DNA from 2 places in the Planococcus rifietoensis genome. Region 2 is predicted to be linked to the other one. Evidence: riboswitches for the same ligand, from Rfam matches in the RefSeq annotation. Region 2 holds a riboswitch; the other holds the start of a gene.

Region 1 (7,426 bases), 1.1 Mb from region 2:
AAAAAAAACTGAACGATAATTAGAGTACTTCACAATTCACATAAAAACAGCACACGCTAAGCCGTGTGCTGTTTGTTTTCTATCCTATTATTCTTCCAGTTTTCTTGCAGCAAACTCGTCGTCCATTTTCAGGAAATACTCGCCGCCTTCTTCGATGCCTTTTATGCGAATGATCATGTCCCGGAACATTTTTTCTTCTTCCATCTGTTCTTCAATGAACCAATCCAAAAATGAAAGCGTAGCATGTTCCTGCAGTTCATCGGCCAAGCTTACTAATTTATATATGTTTGCCGTCACTGACTTTTCCTGTGCAAGTGACGCTTCCACGACATCCAGGGCATTTGCATATTGGTTTCTCGGCTCTGTCAACGCCTGGAGTACAGGTTGTTCATCCATCGTCACCAAGTATTGATAGAATTTCATCGCGTGGACATGTTCTTCTCTTGATTGGATCAAATAGAAGTTGGCAAAGCCGTGATATCCTTTTCCTGAAAAGTATGACGCCATCGCTGTGTACGCATGTGCTGCTTGAATTTCGTTATTGAATTGAGCGTTTAACGCTTCTGTCAAATTTGTTGGTAACATATTGAACTCCTCCTCTATCTTGTTTAGCGTCATTATAGCACGTGCGTTTATTAATCAATAAATGACATACTGCTTCTGCTGCCCCTTTATCAATAATGTTGGCAAGAAAAAGGGGAGCACGTTCTCACTCGGAATGCTTTATGGCTATTTATTTTTCAAAAATATTTTTAATTTTCTAAAAATATGTTTAAAAGTCAAATAATTGGAAATTATAGTAAAGACTCATTTAAGAAGGAGGGGAGGCACATGTTTGATTCGAATTTGGAATTAGGGATTGTGTTGTTTCTGTTTATTTTCGCCTTGGTTGTTTCTTTCATGCTTGTATCACAAAAAAGAAAAAATTAGGAGGCAAGTTAACTATGTCGATTAAATCTTTTGAGAAAGTCTTCATGTTAGTAGCAGTGGCCATTCTTTTGGTTTCATCAGCATTCAGTTCTGTAGGCGCTGCTCAAGCTGAAGGCCCGATGTTTGAAAAAGGGACCTCGAATGTTAGTCAAAAGGAATTTAATCAAATCAGAAATACCTTGAAAAAAACGGATGAATACCAAGTTTATAAAAAGATCAGTAAAATCAATGCCATCTCGACTGATAACATCATCATCAACACAGTCCCAGGTCCTAAAGGCGATATCGCATATGTCGAATTTATCTTCGATGAGCTTGCCAAACAAAGCGAGAATCTTGCTTATGTGCAATTCACGTATGATGTGGCAAACCGTGATGTCATCACAGACCAAGCCCTCTTTGCTAAACAAATGGATGGCGACAACATCAATATCCAGGCAGTCTTTAACCTAGACGGAAAACAAACTGAAGTTTACAACGTAACGGTCGATAATGAAGGAGGCCTGTTGGATCAAGATGGTTTAGAAGTAAGCCATGAAGATTTTGTGGCCAATGCCGAAAAGAACATTAAAGGCGCTAGTCAAAATGCCAGTGAAAATGGCAACGAGTTTGTTGCGTATGCTTCTTTTTGTGAATATGCAGTAGGTGCTCTTTGCGGAACGGGCGGCGGTGTGGCGTGTTACGCTCTTGCTGGCGCATTAGGAATCACAACAGGCCTTGGCGGTCTTGGCCTTGCTGCGATATGTGCGCTTGTAGGAAGTGTTGGCTGCACAGCCGCTACTGATCAAATCTGCAATTAATGACTTGAATACTTCATTTATTCAAAGCAAAAAAGAGCAGCGACGTCGCTACTCTTTTTTTTTTGATAGAAAATCTAAATTGCCGTTTTTCTCAAGTGAAGAAATGTTATTGTTCTTGTTCGTTGCTTTCATAATCAATGATGACCTTGTTGCAAGATTCACACAGAAAAGCATCGACATGGTTGATGGAAAAACGGCTTTGTTCCGATAACAACACAGAACCTTTAGTCAGGCTCGGTTCAGCACTCAGTTTGGATACTTTTGGCACCCATGCGAGTCTTGTGCCACTCTGGATAAATCCTTTTTTCATTTCCGATTGGCAAAATGGACATGTCAGGCCATTGTGATTTTCCATAGTTCCCCTCCTTAAGGTTATACAAAAAATACCTACTCTCCATACTATTGTTCAATTACCCTTTTTGTTTACCAATATGCCCAACTCACAAAAGCTCTTAAGCCCCCTTCTCTCCTTTCTACTTAAGCTCCAAACAATTTCATTCCCCTCTCCTAAACTCAAAACAAAAGTGCTACACTGAAACTAAGTAAATAATCATGCAGGGAAAAGGTGCTGATTCGTCAGCGTAACAGGGAATCCGGTGAAAATCCGGAGCTGTTTCCGCAACTGTAAGTGCGTATGAAATAAGAGATGCCACTGGGGAGACCCGGGAAGGCCTTAGAGTAAATCGATGCACAAGCCAGGAGACCTACCTTTTTCTGAACGTATTTTTGCTCTTCGGAAGATAAGAGGATCTACGGCAACTTTTTCCTATGGACAGCTTTGTGCTGGATATTCGCAATCGTGCCACTCTCTTCGTTGAGAGTGGCTTTTTTTGTCTCTTTTAGAAAGCGATACGTCTGCTGATATTTACGGACACTATTTTGGAGGTGAACAGATGAAAAAAGACATGCGCTATTTGTGCTACCCATTCATGAGGGAAAGCGCTTCAACGGTCGATTTCGAGATTCGCACCGATTCCTTGACGACGCGAATCGGCGAAGCCATCGCGGTCAACGATGTCCCTCAAATCATCGATGATTTGCGCTACCTGCAGCCGATGGTCTACCACTTGAACGGCTCGGTGCGCGGGAAACTCGCCATTACCGAACAAGACCTTGCCGATCTCAGTGGCTTGTACGATCGATACGTAGCGGAAGTGAAGGAAGAAATCGACCAGTTCGTCCTGCCGCAAGGAACGCACGGTGCCTGTATTCTCCACGTATGCCGCAGCGAAGCGAAAAAGTCCGTCCGCGCCTTGCACCATGTGACGATTGAACGTGAAGTGCCGGAGCATTTGATGGACTACGCCAACCTGCTCGCCAATGTCTTTTTCGTGATGGCCGTCTACGCCAATAAACAGCATGGCGCCCGGGAAATCCCGTTCGTCAGCAAGTCCTATCCAACAAAACGCATGAAGAAAAAGGAGACTCACTCGTGAAAATCAAATCATTTCTCTTACTCAGCATTCCACTCGCTTTAACACTCGGCGCTTGCCAAGATAATACTGCCGAAGCACCGGCAACAGAAGAAACACCTGAAGAAACCTCAACTGAAACTGCAAGCGACGCACCGTACACGGTTACCGATGATCGCGGCGAAGAACTCGAATTCGAACAAGCGCCTGAAACGATCGTATCGCTCATTCCGAGCAACACCGAAATCGTCTTCGCACTCGATGCCGGAGATCAATTGGTCGGTGTTACTGACTATGACAACTACCCGGAAGCGGCGCAGGACATTGAGCGCGTCAGTGATTCCGTGGAATTCAATGCCGAGAAAATCATCCAGCTCGACCCGGATGTCGTTTTGGCTTATTCAACCGGCGAGGCACCGCCTGCCCTTTCCCAACTTGAAGATGCCGACATTCCGGTATTCGTTATCGAATCGGCCACTTCATTCGACGAAGTATACGGCGATATCGAACAAATCGCCTCTGTTCTTGCCAAGGAAGAAAAAGGTGCTGAAGTGATCGAAGGCATCCAAACGCAAATCAAAGATGTCCAAGAACGCCTTGCAGCGGTCGAAGAGCAAAAAGAAGTATACGTGGAAATCAGCCCGTCTCCAGAAATCTACACAACCGGCAAATCGACATTCATGCAGGAAATCCTTGATCACGCCCAAGTAACCAATGCCTTTGAAGATCTTGAAGGATGGCCGAGTATCTCTGAAGAAGAAGTCATCACCCGCGACCCGGAAGTCATCTTGACGACCGTATCTTACGTGGAAGATGCCGTCGGTGATATCGAAGCCCGCGACAGCTGGTCTGCCGTAGAGGCAATCGAAAACGACGAAGTGCACTTCATCGATTCCGACATCACTTCCCGCCCTGGACCCCGCATCGGTGAAGCGGTGCAGTTGGTTGCGGAAACGGTCTATCCAGAATTGATGGAATAAGTTTATTCATAAATTGCCAATCCCATTTCCCGAAATGACTAGCCTATTCATAAACTTTCAAAAGCGCAGCAGCTCAAATCGGTTGCGCTTTTTTTAATTGTTTTTAGATCCTCTAGAGCGTGGTTTCGCTAAAGAATCACCTAGCGTCTACCTGCCTCAAAAACACTATAGATGGAGAGCCAAATCAATAGAGCTTGGTTCACTAGCGCTTATCTCCTCCTCTACCTTTCATCATTGTAATATCGCTAAACGACAATTATTTATTGATAAACGATAAATAAATCGCTATACTTTAATTATTAACAAGCAAAGAGGTGTGTTTTATGAAACGGGAGACTTTGTTTTTGAAAGTGGTGCTGTTCCTCATGGCGCTGCCGGTCATCGCGTTATGCATCTTCGTGGTGCTGCCGCTTTCGAGCATCATCCAGGACGGCCCGGACCAGCTGGCATTTCTGCAGTACGTCTTTATCTTCATGCTCTACGCAACCGCGGTCGCTTATTTCCTGGCGCTGTACCAGACGTTTAAATTATTGAGTTTCATCGATGACAACACCGCCTTTTCTGTGCGCTCAGTGAAGGCGATCAAAAACATCAAGCTCTGTGCCCTTGCGATCACGGGCATCTATTTTCTCGCGATGCCGCTGTTTTACATGATCGCAGAAATCGACGATGCGCCAGGCCTCATCTTGATGGGAGCTGGCATCGGCTTTGCTGCCTTTGTCGTCGCCGTTTTTGCAGCGGTTTTGCAGAAGCTGCTGACGCACGCCATCGACATCAAATCAGAAAATGATCTTACGGTCTGAGGTGATCTAATGCCAATCATCATAAATCTCGACGTCATGCTTGCTAAGCGCAAAATGAGCATGACCGAGCTATCCGAAAAAGTCGGCGTCACCATGCCCAATTTGTCCATCCTGAAAAACGGCAAAGCGAAAGCGATCCGCTTCTCCACACTCGAAGCCATCTGCAAAGTGCTCGACTGCCAGCCTGGAGACGTATTGGAATACCGGGAGGAAGAGTAATCCAAACTTCCTTCACTTCTTGGAAACAGTAAATTTCATAGCATCTCGCTCATTCTTCGAACACAAAGGAGGAAAAGATCTTGCTGACAAAACTGGTCGCTGCATTTAATTTAGCAATGTCATTAGGCGCATTTTATATGGGCATTTCCATGCTGCCGGTTATGGGGGTGTTCGTGGAGTTCCCGCCCGAGTGGGTCGGCGTCATGCCTTTTACTAGTTGGTCCGCTTTAGCTATTTATGGAATGCTTGTCTTCGGAATCGGAAACGCTGTAGCAACGGTTTGTGGATTCACTAGGCAAGCGCGGACATGTTTCGTCGCTACTATTAGTTTAGGAATCCTGTTATCGCTAAGCGCGGCGCTGCCGATTGTATTGCTGGGTGACTGGTATTTGCCGCTCGTCTTCTTTTTCTTCCTCAGTTTCATCCAAATAGGACTCGGCTTGTACGGCGTTTTTAAAAAGTTCAGAACCGGTTCCCAGGCTAGCAAGGGCATCCTTAACCAGTAGAAATATAGAAAAAGGGCTGTCGCCAAGTCATCTTCATGATCTTGGCGACAGCCCTTTTGGCTTGCTTACTATTCACTTTACAGGAGATTTTTCAATATACGTCAAGGTTTTCCCACTCACCCCAAGCAACACCGTCAAAAGAGGCGATAGCAAGCAGAAGAATGCAAACGGCAAATACTCCAATGTCGAAACACCCAACACCGAGGCGATGAAAATCCCGCAAACACTCCACGGCACGAGCGGATTGACGACCGTCCCGGCATCTTCCATGACGCGGCTCAAGTTCTTTCCGGCCAATCCGACTTGTTTATACGGTTCCTGGAATGCCTGACCGGTCAGCAGGATCGATAAGTATTGTTCCCCGACGAGGATGTTCGTGCCGATCGCCGTCAAGGCGGATGCGACGATGACAGAAGACACTTTTTTCAGCAGGCTTTCGATTTTCGCCAGCAAACTTTGTATGATGCCGAGTTTGAATAGCAATCCGCCCATGCTGAGGGCGAGCAGCACTAAAGCGATGGTGAAGAACATGCTTTCCATGCCGCCGCGTGAAAGCAGCGCATCGATTTCGTCAATGCCGGTCGATGATTCGTAGCCGCCGAACAGGATGCCAAGCATCGACGAGGCTTGCAGGCTCTGGTGGAACAAGGAAACAACAAGCGCTACCGCTGAACTAGCAGCCAAAGTCAAAACCGCAGGTACTTTGAATACCGTCAAGGCAATTAAGACGACGAGCGGCGCCATGGCGTACCAATGGATCAACCCCGTCTCAAGCAAGCCTTCCTTGAACAAGGCGATATCTTCTGTATGGTCCAAGGTAACTGATGGCGATAGCACACCGAAGAAAATCAGCGTCAGAATAAAAGCAGGAATCGTCGTCCATCCCATGTTGCGGATGTGCTCGAAGAGATCCACGCCGACAATGGAAGCAGCCAAGTTGGTTGTATCCGATAACGGCGACATCTTGTCCCCGAAAAAAGCGCCCGAGACAATCGCGCCTGCCGTGATCGCCAGCGACAAATCCAGCGCTCCGGCGATGCCGATCAACGCCACACCTACTGTTGCCACCGTCGTCAAGGAACTGCCGATGGACAGCCCGATGATCGCCGTCACCACAAAGACCACCGCAAAGAAAAACACAGGCGTCACCAAGCTGAACCCGGCATAGATCAAGGTCGGGATCGTCCCGCTCATCATCCAGCTGCTAATGAGGATGCCGATGAAGAAGAACAAGAACACGGCGCCCATTCCTGCGCCCGCACCTTCGATCAAGCCCCGCTCCAGTTCGCGGTACGATAATTTTTTAGCCAATCCGTAGCACATCAGCAACAAGATCGCCAGTAAGATCGGCACATGCGGAGCCGCTTCAAATCCGATGATGCTGACGCTGATGATCGCGACGACCAGTGCGACGAGTGCCGCCGCTTCTTTTGTACCCGGTGATAAAATCGCTTTAATATGAAACATGTCCAGTTCCTCCTGTATTGTGAAAATAAAAAAAGAAAACCTATCATCCCTAAAAAAGGGACGAAGGTTTTCTCCGCGTTACCACCCTAGTTGATGTTCCACTCCAGAACATCCACTCAATTGACCGTTGAAATTACAGATGGCGTAATTCATCCCGATTGCTGCCTGGACTTCCACCCTCCGTCCAGTCTCTTTGTGCTGCGCGCAATGAGCCTACTCATTCATCATTCAACATATTCGTCGTTACTTTTTGCAATTGCTTTAAATCTTAGCATCTCCCCCAAATAAGTCAAGAACGAATTCTTCACC
Region 2 (7,426 bases):
TTATAGTTCCTACTTCCCTATATAATTTGGCTAAAACATTCATATAGTCACCCATTTTTGAAAAATGGCTTTAGCAAGGCGGTTTCGCTTCTCTCTTTTTCAATAAAATATTTCAACTAGCGAGTTCTTTTCTTTTCTTTTCTTCGACGAATAATTCAAGGTTTACCCGTCCTTGTTACACTCACGATCGCGCTATATACTAGAACTAACTTTTCACCTGAAGGGACTGAACTATGCGCAGATATCAATATGATGACCTCGACACTATCAAAAATGGAGGGAATACTATTGATTTTACAAATGAATACCGAACGATTGTTATTAAGAAAAATGGAAGCCGCTGATGCTAATGAGCTGTTCCAGATCTGGTCTGACCCACTAGTGACCGAGTTTATGAATATCGAAAACTTCACTTCCAAAGTCCAGGCATTGGAGATGATTCAACTGTTTGATCAACTGCACCAGGACCAGGCAGCCATTCGCTATTCGATCATCGAGTTGGACACTGGCGAGTTGATCGGTTCTTGTGGATTTAATTTTGTCGATCATGAAAATGCAAAAGCCGAAGTCGCTTACGATATCAGCCAAAAACATTGGCGCCGGGGTTTTGCTGCTGAAGCCGTCAGTGCTCTAGTACAGCATGGATTCCTTGAAATGCAGCTGAACAGAATTGAAGCTAAGGTCGACCCGAACAACGAACCATCGATCAGACTATTGGAAAGGCTCAATTTCCACTATGAAGGCACTTTGCGGGAAACTGAAATAATAAACGACGTGTTTTTCGACTTAACTATGTATTCAAGATTGAAATCAGATTAAATTATCGTGAAAAAAGCCGAACTTCTTATCGAAGTTCGGCTTTTTGTTCTTTATCATCCACTGTTTTCCAGCGGTATTGAAAGATTTATTTCTTCTTATACCTTGCTTTTGTGAGCCGCGTCAGCCGATAAGCCGAGTAATTGGTAAACTGCTTCAATGTTCATATGGCTGCGGACTTGCTCTGCTAGAAAATCATATGCTTCTTCCCTTCGCTGGGCATCGGGTTTCACATTGTCTTCCAATGGTTCTAACCCTTTTTTGACTCGCAATTCATTGACCAGTTCACGCGTGAAGTTGCGGTTATGGAAAATGCCATGGAGATAGGTGCCGGCAACGCTGCCATCTGCGCTGACTGCCCCGTCCATCCGGCCATCCGACAGCTGCATAAATGGAGTAGCCTCTCCGCGAATGGTCGATCTTCCCAAATGGATTTCGTAGCCTGTCAGCATCTGTCCGTCTTTTACTTGCCTGCCGGTCATTAAAACGGTTTTCTTATCCCCGACAAACACCGTGTCGACCGGCAGTAAGGAAAGGCCGCTTGCCGCTCCGCCTTCCCCGTCGACCGCCTCATTATCTGTTAGTGATTCCCCAAGCAATTGAAAACCTCCGCAAACTCCGAAAATCTTGGTCCCGTGCTGGCGCAGCTGTTGGATCGCTGCATCGAACCCCATGTCCTTGAGCCACGCAGCGTCGGCCAATGTGTTTTTGGTTCCAGGAATGATGAGCAGGTCTGGTGTACCGAGCTCTTCGACTTTTCCGATCAGGCGTACGCCTGTTTCCGGTTCATCAAAGAACGGGTCTATGTCTGTGAAATTCGAGATTCGAGGGAGCCGGATGACGGCTATGTCTACCGCAAACTCTCCAGGCTTCGGTTTTTTAAACCGCAGCGATGACAATGCGAGAGAATCTTCTGCATCGATTTGGACATCAAGATAAGGCAAGACCCCGAGCACCGGAATGCCTGTTTCTTTTTCCAGCCAGTCAATGCCATCATCGAGCAGCTCGCGCATGCCACGGAATTTATTGATGATGATTCCTTTTACACGAATTCGTTCCGATTCATCGAGCAAAGCGAGCGTTCCGACGATAGCGGCGAACGCACCACCCTTGTCGATATCCACCACTAAAATGACAGCGGCATCTGCCAAGTGGGCCATTCGCATATTGGCAATATCTTTATCCTTCAAATTGATTTCTGCAGGGCTCCCGGCACCTTCGAGCACTAGCACGTCGAAATCCTGCTGCAGTCTGCGCATCGACTGCTCGACCGCCGGCATCACTTGCTGCAAAAAATCGTCGCGATAGGTTTTTGCATTCATGTCCATAAAGTGCCGGCCATGGACGATGACTTCTGACACCATGTCCTGCTTTGGCTTGAGCAAAATCGGATTCATGTCAAAAGTCGCCGGAATCCGGGCTGCTTCCGCTTGAACTCCCTGCGCCCTGCCGATTTCGCCGGCTGCTTCTGTCACAAACGAATTCAGCGCCATGTTCTGTGATTTAAACGGAGCCACACGGAATCCATCGTCTGAAAAAATTCGGCATAGCGCTGTACAAATCAAGCTTTTCCCCACGTCGGAAGCTGTTCCTTGAATCATAATCGAAACTGCTGGCATACTTTTCCCTCCACTCGCCAAAATAGAAAAATCCCCCACGAGCGCGAGGGATTGGAAAAAACAGCACAAAAAAGGCGTACTTCCAGCTTGTCCTCGCAAGCGAACGGGCATCCGCATAAAGGCAGGTCTCCTGGCTCGTGATCATCGCCTTCTGAATCTTCCCGAAGCATCGCTTCAATGGCTTTTTCAGATGACTCTCACTTACAGTGGCGGGACCGCGCCGGAATTCAACCGGCTTCCCTTTTAACTCATGTTCAAGACACAAGCACCTTTATGAATTGGATTCAAACTCTATTTTTCTTTTCATTATATACACAGTCATTCTTTCCTCACTAGCTTTACTTTTTTCATCTGTTACACCAACTGCTATACAAGCAATCGCACGCTCTATAAAATAAGAGAAAACACTAACTGAAGAGGAGAATGCCCGATGTCAAAGACAGCTTTATTAATCGTTGATGCCCAAAACGAGATGTTCGACCCAGCCAATCCCGTCCATCAAAGTGAACAATTGCTGGAGAATTTGCAGTCGTTGATCAAAAAAGCGCGTTCAGCCGATGTTCCCGTCATTTATGTGCAGCATAACGACGCCGGCCTTGTAGAAGGCACCGACTTTTGGCAAATCCATTCGTCCGTCACTCCTGAAGAAAGGGATACCGTCGTTCAAAAATGGACGCCTGATTCCTTCCATGAAACAAAGTTGCTAGAGGTATTGAAAAACAATGGCATCCAAAACCTTGTCATTGCCGGCAACCAGACTGAGCATTGTATAAATGCGACCACACGCAGCGCCAGCCAGCTGGGATTTAACGTGACACTCGCCAAAGACGCGCACGGCACCTGGGATTCGGAAACGATGAGCGCCGAGCAAATTATCGATCACCATAATGGCCTATTAAGCGAGTTTGTCACGTTGCAGGAGACGAAGTATATCGAGTTTTTGGGACGAGCTTAAATAACCCACGTACCTCGATAAAAAATTACAATTACTCTTCCCGGAATTTATTTTGGGAGGAGTTTTTTTATGAGAAAGTGAAGCTTTTGAGTTATGCACAAGATGCAGTCCACTAAAAAAGAAGAAACTCATATTAGAGTTTCTTCAATTCCAATAATTCGTCATATATAAACATATATAATTATGAAACTCTGCTTTTAAAGTGTTATGGAACAGGCTATTACATGTATCATTTTTTCTAGCAATTTCACCTTCTCTTGTTATTCCTCAAAACTCAATCAGTGAACCCTCATTAAAAGGGGTTATATAATGGTGCTCATCGAACCAATACTGGCTACACATCACACGGTCTGCTAATCACAACATTTATGTGATGTTTCGGAGACTTTTTGGCATTGTTCTCTTCAAAGAGGTGAAAAAAGCCTTTTGTGGAAAGCTTTAGGGTAGAATGGTTCATCTGTATTTATTTTACTCATCTTCTATGTTAAAATTTACTTAGTCTACTAAATGTATTGTTTGGTTAAGTAAATGTACAGTTGATTTAATTTTCTTTTAGATAAGTTAAAGAATATATAAAATTATGGGAGGCAGAAAAATGAAGTTTGGAATTATAGGTGCAGGCCCCATTGGAGCCAGTCTTTCTAAGAAATTAGTGAAAAATGGACATGAGGTCAAAATTGCCGATGCCCGGGACATTAAACATTTGGAAGGTAAGGACATTGCAGGAACACCTGTGGATGTCAAAGAGCTGATCACCGATATTGATGTTCTATTACTCTCTCTCCCTCTCCATGTCATGCCGAGCATTCGGCCGATCATCGATCAAGTTGGGGATGAAGTCATCATTGCAGACACATCCAATTATTATCCATTTAGAGACAATGAAATCGAAGAAATCGAAAACGGAATGGTGGAAAGTGTTTGGGTTTCCAAGCAGCTAGGAAGACCGATCGTCAAAGCCTTCAGTAATCAATTAGCTTATACATTAGAAAATAAAGGAACTCCAGAAGGCACGACTGGTCGCATTGCCATGGCCATTGCCGGTGATGACCCCGCACAAAAACAAGTACTGATCGACGTCGTGAATGAGCTCGGCTTCGATGCAGTGGATGCCGGTTCGTTAAGCGACTCTTGGAGAGAACAACCCGGAACTCCTGCCTACTGCACTGAACTGACAAAAGAAGAACTGATCGAAGCCTTGAATGCGGCCGATAAAGAAAAAGCACCCGTCCAGCGGGACAAGGTAATGGAGAAGTTTTCAGCTGGCATGACGCATGATGATATTGTGAGAATCAACCGCGAGACCTATAATTCCTAATTCAGGAAACCCTTTTGTTAAAAACAAATGGATCAAAGAAGAAATGTTCTCATGCATCTATAAACATGATAATAAAATGAAGCTCAGTAGCTGTCTTTTAAGCCACTGAGCTTCATTTTTTGTGTTTTTTATTTAGCCAACTGCTTGTCATGTCATGTGAGATGTTTCTTAATTGGCTTAATCCAATATATTTAATGTGGTGAATTTATTACTTCGCGTTGGACTACTACCCGACGGATAAAGAATCCCATGACCAGGCCAATTGCCGCGATCCCCACTGTAAACAAAAAGACGTTTTGCAATCCTGAAGCCATCGCATTGGCGATTTCCGCAGGCTGTGTCGGTGCAGAAGAACTGTGTAGATAGCTATCCATACCGCCTGTCAAAATACTGACGGCTACCGCTGTCCCGACTGCCCCGATCACTTGCTGCAGCGTATTCATGACCGCCGTGCCATGCGGGTATAATTCGGGCGGCAATTGATTTAGCCCGTTCGTTTGGGAAGGCATCCAAATCATTGCAATCCCAACCATCAGACCGACATGCAACGCCACGATAAATGCCACTGATGACGCAGTAGTCAATGTGGTGAAAAACCACAGCATCGTCGTAACGAGGATAAGTCCCGGAATGACGAGCCATTTCGGTCCGAATTTATCAAACAACCGGCCGATAAATGGCGACAATAGCCCATTCAACGCACTGCCAGGCAATAGCATGAGTCCGGCAATAAAGACAGACAATCCAGCACCTGTTTGCAAGAACATCGGCAGAATGATCATGCTCGACATAATGATCAACATGCTCATCATTACGAGAAGCAGCCCCACCACGTACATTGGAAATTTGAAAACCCTCAAGTTTAATAGCGGCTCCTTCATTGAGTTCTGGCGCAGCACAAAGAAGAGTAAGGCAATAAGACCAATGATGATAGAAGTGATAACGACCATACTGCCCCATCCCACTTCTCCTTCACCAGCCTTACTAAAGCCAAAGACCACTCCTCCAAAACCGATAGTTGACAGTAGAACTGAAAACAAATCGATCCGCGGTTTTGTCACTTCAGTCACGTTTTCCAAATACTTCAGCCCGATTAACAAGCCGATGATCAGGAATGGCAGCGAGAACCAGAAAATATAATGCCATGTTAAGTATTCGATCAATAGACCGCCGATAGTCGGGCCGGTTGCGGGCGCGAACATGATGACCAGTCCGACAAATCCCATAGCCGCTCCCCGCTTTTCAGGGGGATAGATGACCAAAATGGTGTTGAACATGAGGGGAAGCAATAAGGCCATGCCTGCAGCCTGCAGCACCCGGGCCACCATCAGCATTTCAAAATTAACGGCTAGTGCCCCAATTAATGTCCCCGTAATTAAGCTAATAAGCGCACCAACGAACATCTGTCTCGTGGTAAACATTTGCAGCAGCAAGCCACTGATCGGCATCAAAATACCAAGCGTTAACAAAAATCCAGTCGTTAGCCATTGTGCGGTTGCCGCCGAAATTTGAAATACGTCCATTAAGTTCACGATGGCGATGTTTAAGGCGGTCTCACTGAACATGCCGACAAATCCGACGATGAGCAGCGACGCTAAAATCGCTTTTGTATTGTATTGTTTCTTCATTTTTTCTCTCCCAGTAAGCTAATTAACTTAATAATGCTTTATTTTTTTGCAAAGCCTTATTTATATAAATTTGAAGCAATTGAAGTGTTTTACTCATGAGAATTCTCTTTTATCCCGCTTACTTAGTCTCAGCGCTTCCGTATTGATAAGGAACGCCCATATTCTCGCGTAATGTGTTTCCTTCATACTCTTTGTGGAACAAGCCGCGTTCCTGCAAAATCGGCACAACTTGCTCCACAAAATCGGCCACTCCATCGTAGGCGATATCCGGCACAACCGAAAAGCCATCCGTCACGTCTGCCAAAAACCATTCTTCCAGGAAATCTGCCACTTGTACTGCGGTACCGGCAACGACCGGATGGTAATTGATAACTCCGTGCGCCAGAACGTCCCGAATGGACAATCCTTGTTTCAATAATTGCAAAGCTCTAGGGGAACGGGGATCCTGAGGGCTAGCATAGGTACGTTCCAGCAACTCCGCCGGCAAGGGCCGATCGATATCCACTGTGTGTACCGATAGCCGCAGTCCCACCATGGATCCCAGGTAGCTGACACGACTTGGAATCTCATCGGGATTGAAACTCATCAACTGTCTCCGCCGTTCTAAACCTTCTTCTTCCGTCGCGCCGATCGAGAACATAAAGCCGGCATACATCTTGACGTCATCCGGGTTTCTGCCAAAACGAGCGGCACTTTTCCGGAGCGCTTGCCGGTGTTGACGGGCCGACTCAATATCATAAGGATTCGCGTAGACGCCGGATGCGTATCTCCCCGCTAACTCCAATCCTTCAGCTCCGCCGCCGGCTTGGAAAATCACTGGCTGTCCTTGTTCCGACGGCGGAATTGGCAACGGGCCGCGGGAAGCGTAGTACTGTCCTTGAAGATTGATCGGCTGTATTTTATCCATATCAGCAAATTTGCCGCCTTCTGTATCCAATGTCCAAGCGTCTGGTTGCCAACTGCCCCATAACGACTGGACAATTTGAATCGATTCATGAGCCTTGGCATATCGTTCTTTACGGCTTGCAACTTGCATACCGAAGTTCGCTGCCGCTTCTGGAGTAGATGAAGTTACCGCATTCCAGCCGAC

What was found. A riboswitch is a leader RNA that binds a small molecule or an ion and turns the genes downstream of it on or off. The one in region 2 is predicted to bind cobalamin.
Region 1: it holds a riboswitch for cobalamin, as region 2 does, so the genes downstream of both, AUC31_RS02535 (hypothetical protein) here and AUC31_RS14745 (cobyric acid synthase) in region 2, are expected to answer to the same signal.

Annotation. Positions count from the first base shown of each region.
Region 1 covers NZ_CP013659.2:539,231-546,656, reverse strand. The annotation lists gene AUC31_RS02550 (ferritin) at 88-585, opposite strand; gene AUC31_RS02545 (halocin C8 precursor-like protein) at 945-1,730, shown strand; gene AUC31_RS02540 (PF20097 family protein) at 1,837-2,085, opposite strand; cobalamin riboswitch at 2,277-2,456, shown strand; gene AUC31_RS02535 (hypothetical protein) at 2,624-3,166, shown strand; gene AUC31_RS02530 (ABC transporter substrate-binding protein) at 3,163-4,122, shown strand; gene AUC31_RS02525 (DUF2975 domain-containing protein) at 4,446-4,925, shown strand; gene AUC31_RS02520 (helix-turn-helix domain-containing protein) at 4,935-5,144, shown strand; gene AUC31_RS02515 (hypothetical protein) at 5,225-5,650, shown strand; gene nhaC (Na+/H+ antiporter NhaC) at 5,723-7,117, opposite strand.
Region 2 covers NZ_CP013659.2:2,968,733-2,976,158, forward strand. The annotation lists gene AUC31_RS14740 (GNAT family N-acetyltransferase) at 289-819, shown strand; gene AUC31_RS14745 (cobyric acid synthase) at 915-2,435, opposite strand; cobalamin riboswitch at 2,539-2,723, opposite strand; gene AUC31_RS14750 (cysteine hydrolase family protein) at 2,866-3,390, shown strand; gene AUC31_RS14755 (NADPH-dependent F420 reductase) at 3,986-4,708, shown strand; gene AUC31_RS14760 (DHA2 family efflux MFS transporter permease subunit) at 4,900-6,336, opposite strand; gene AUC31_RS14765 (NtaA/DmoA family FMN-dependent monooxygenase) at 6,455-7,426, opposite strand, start outside.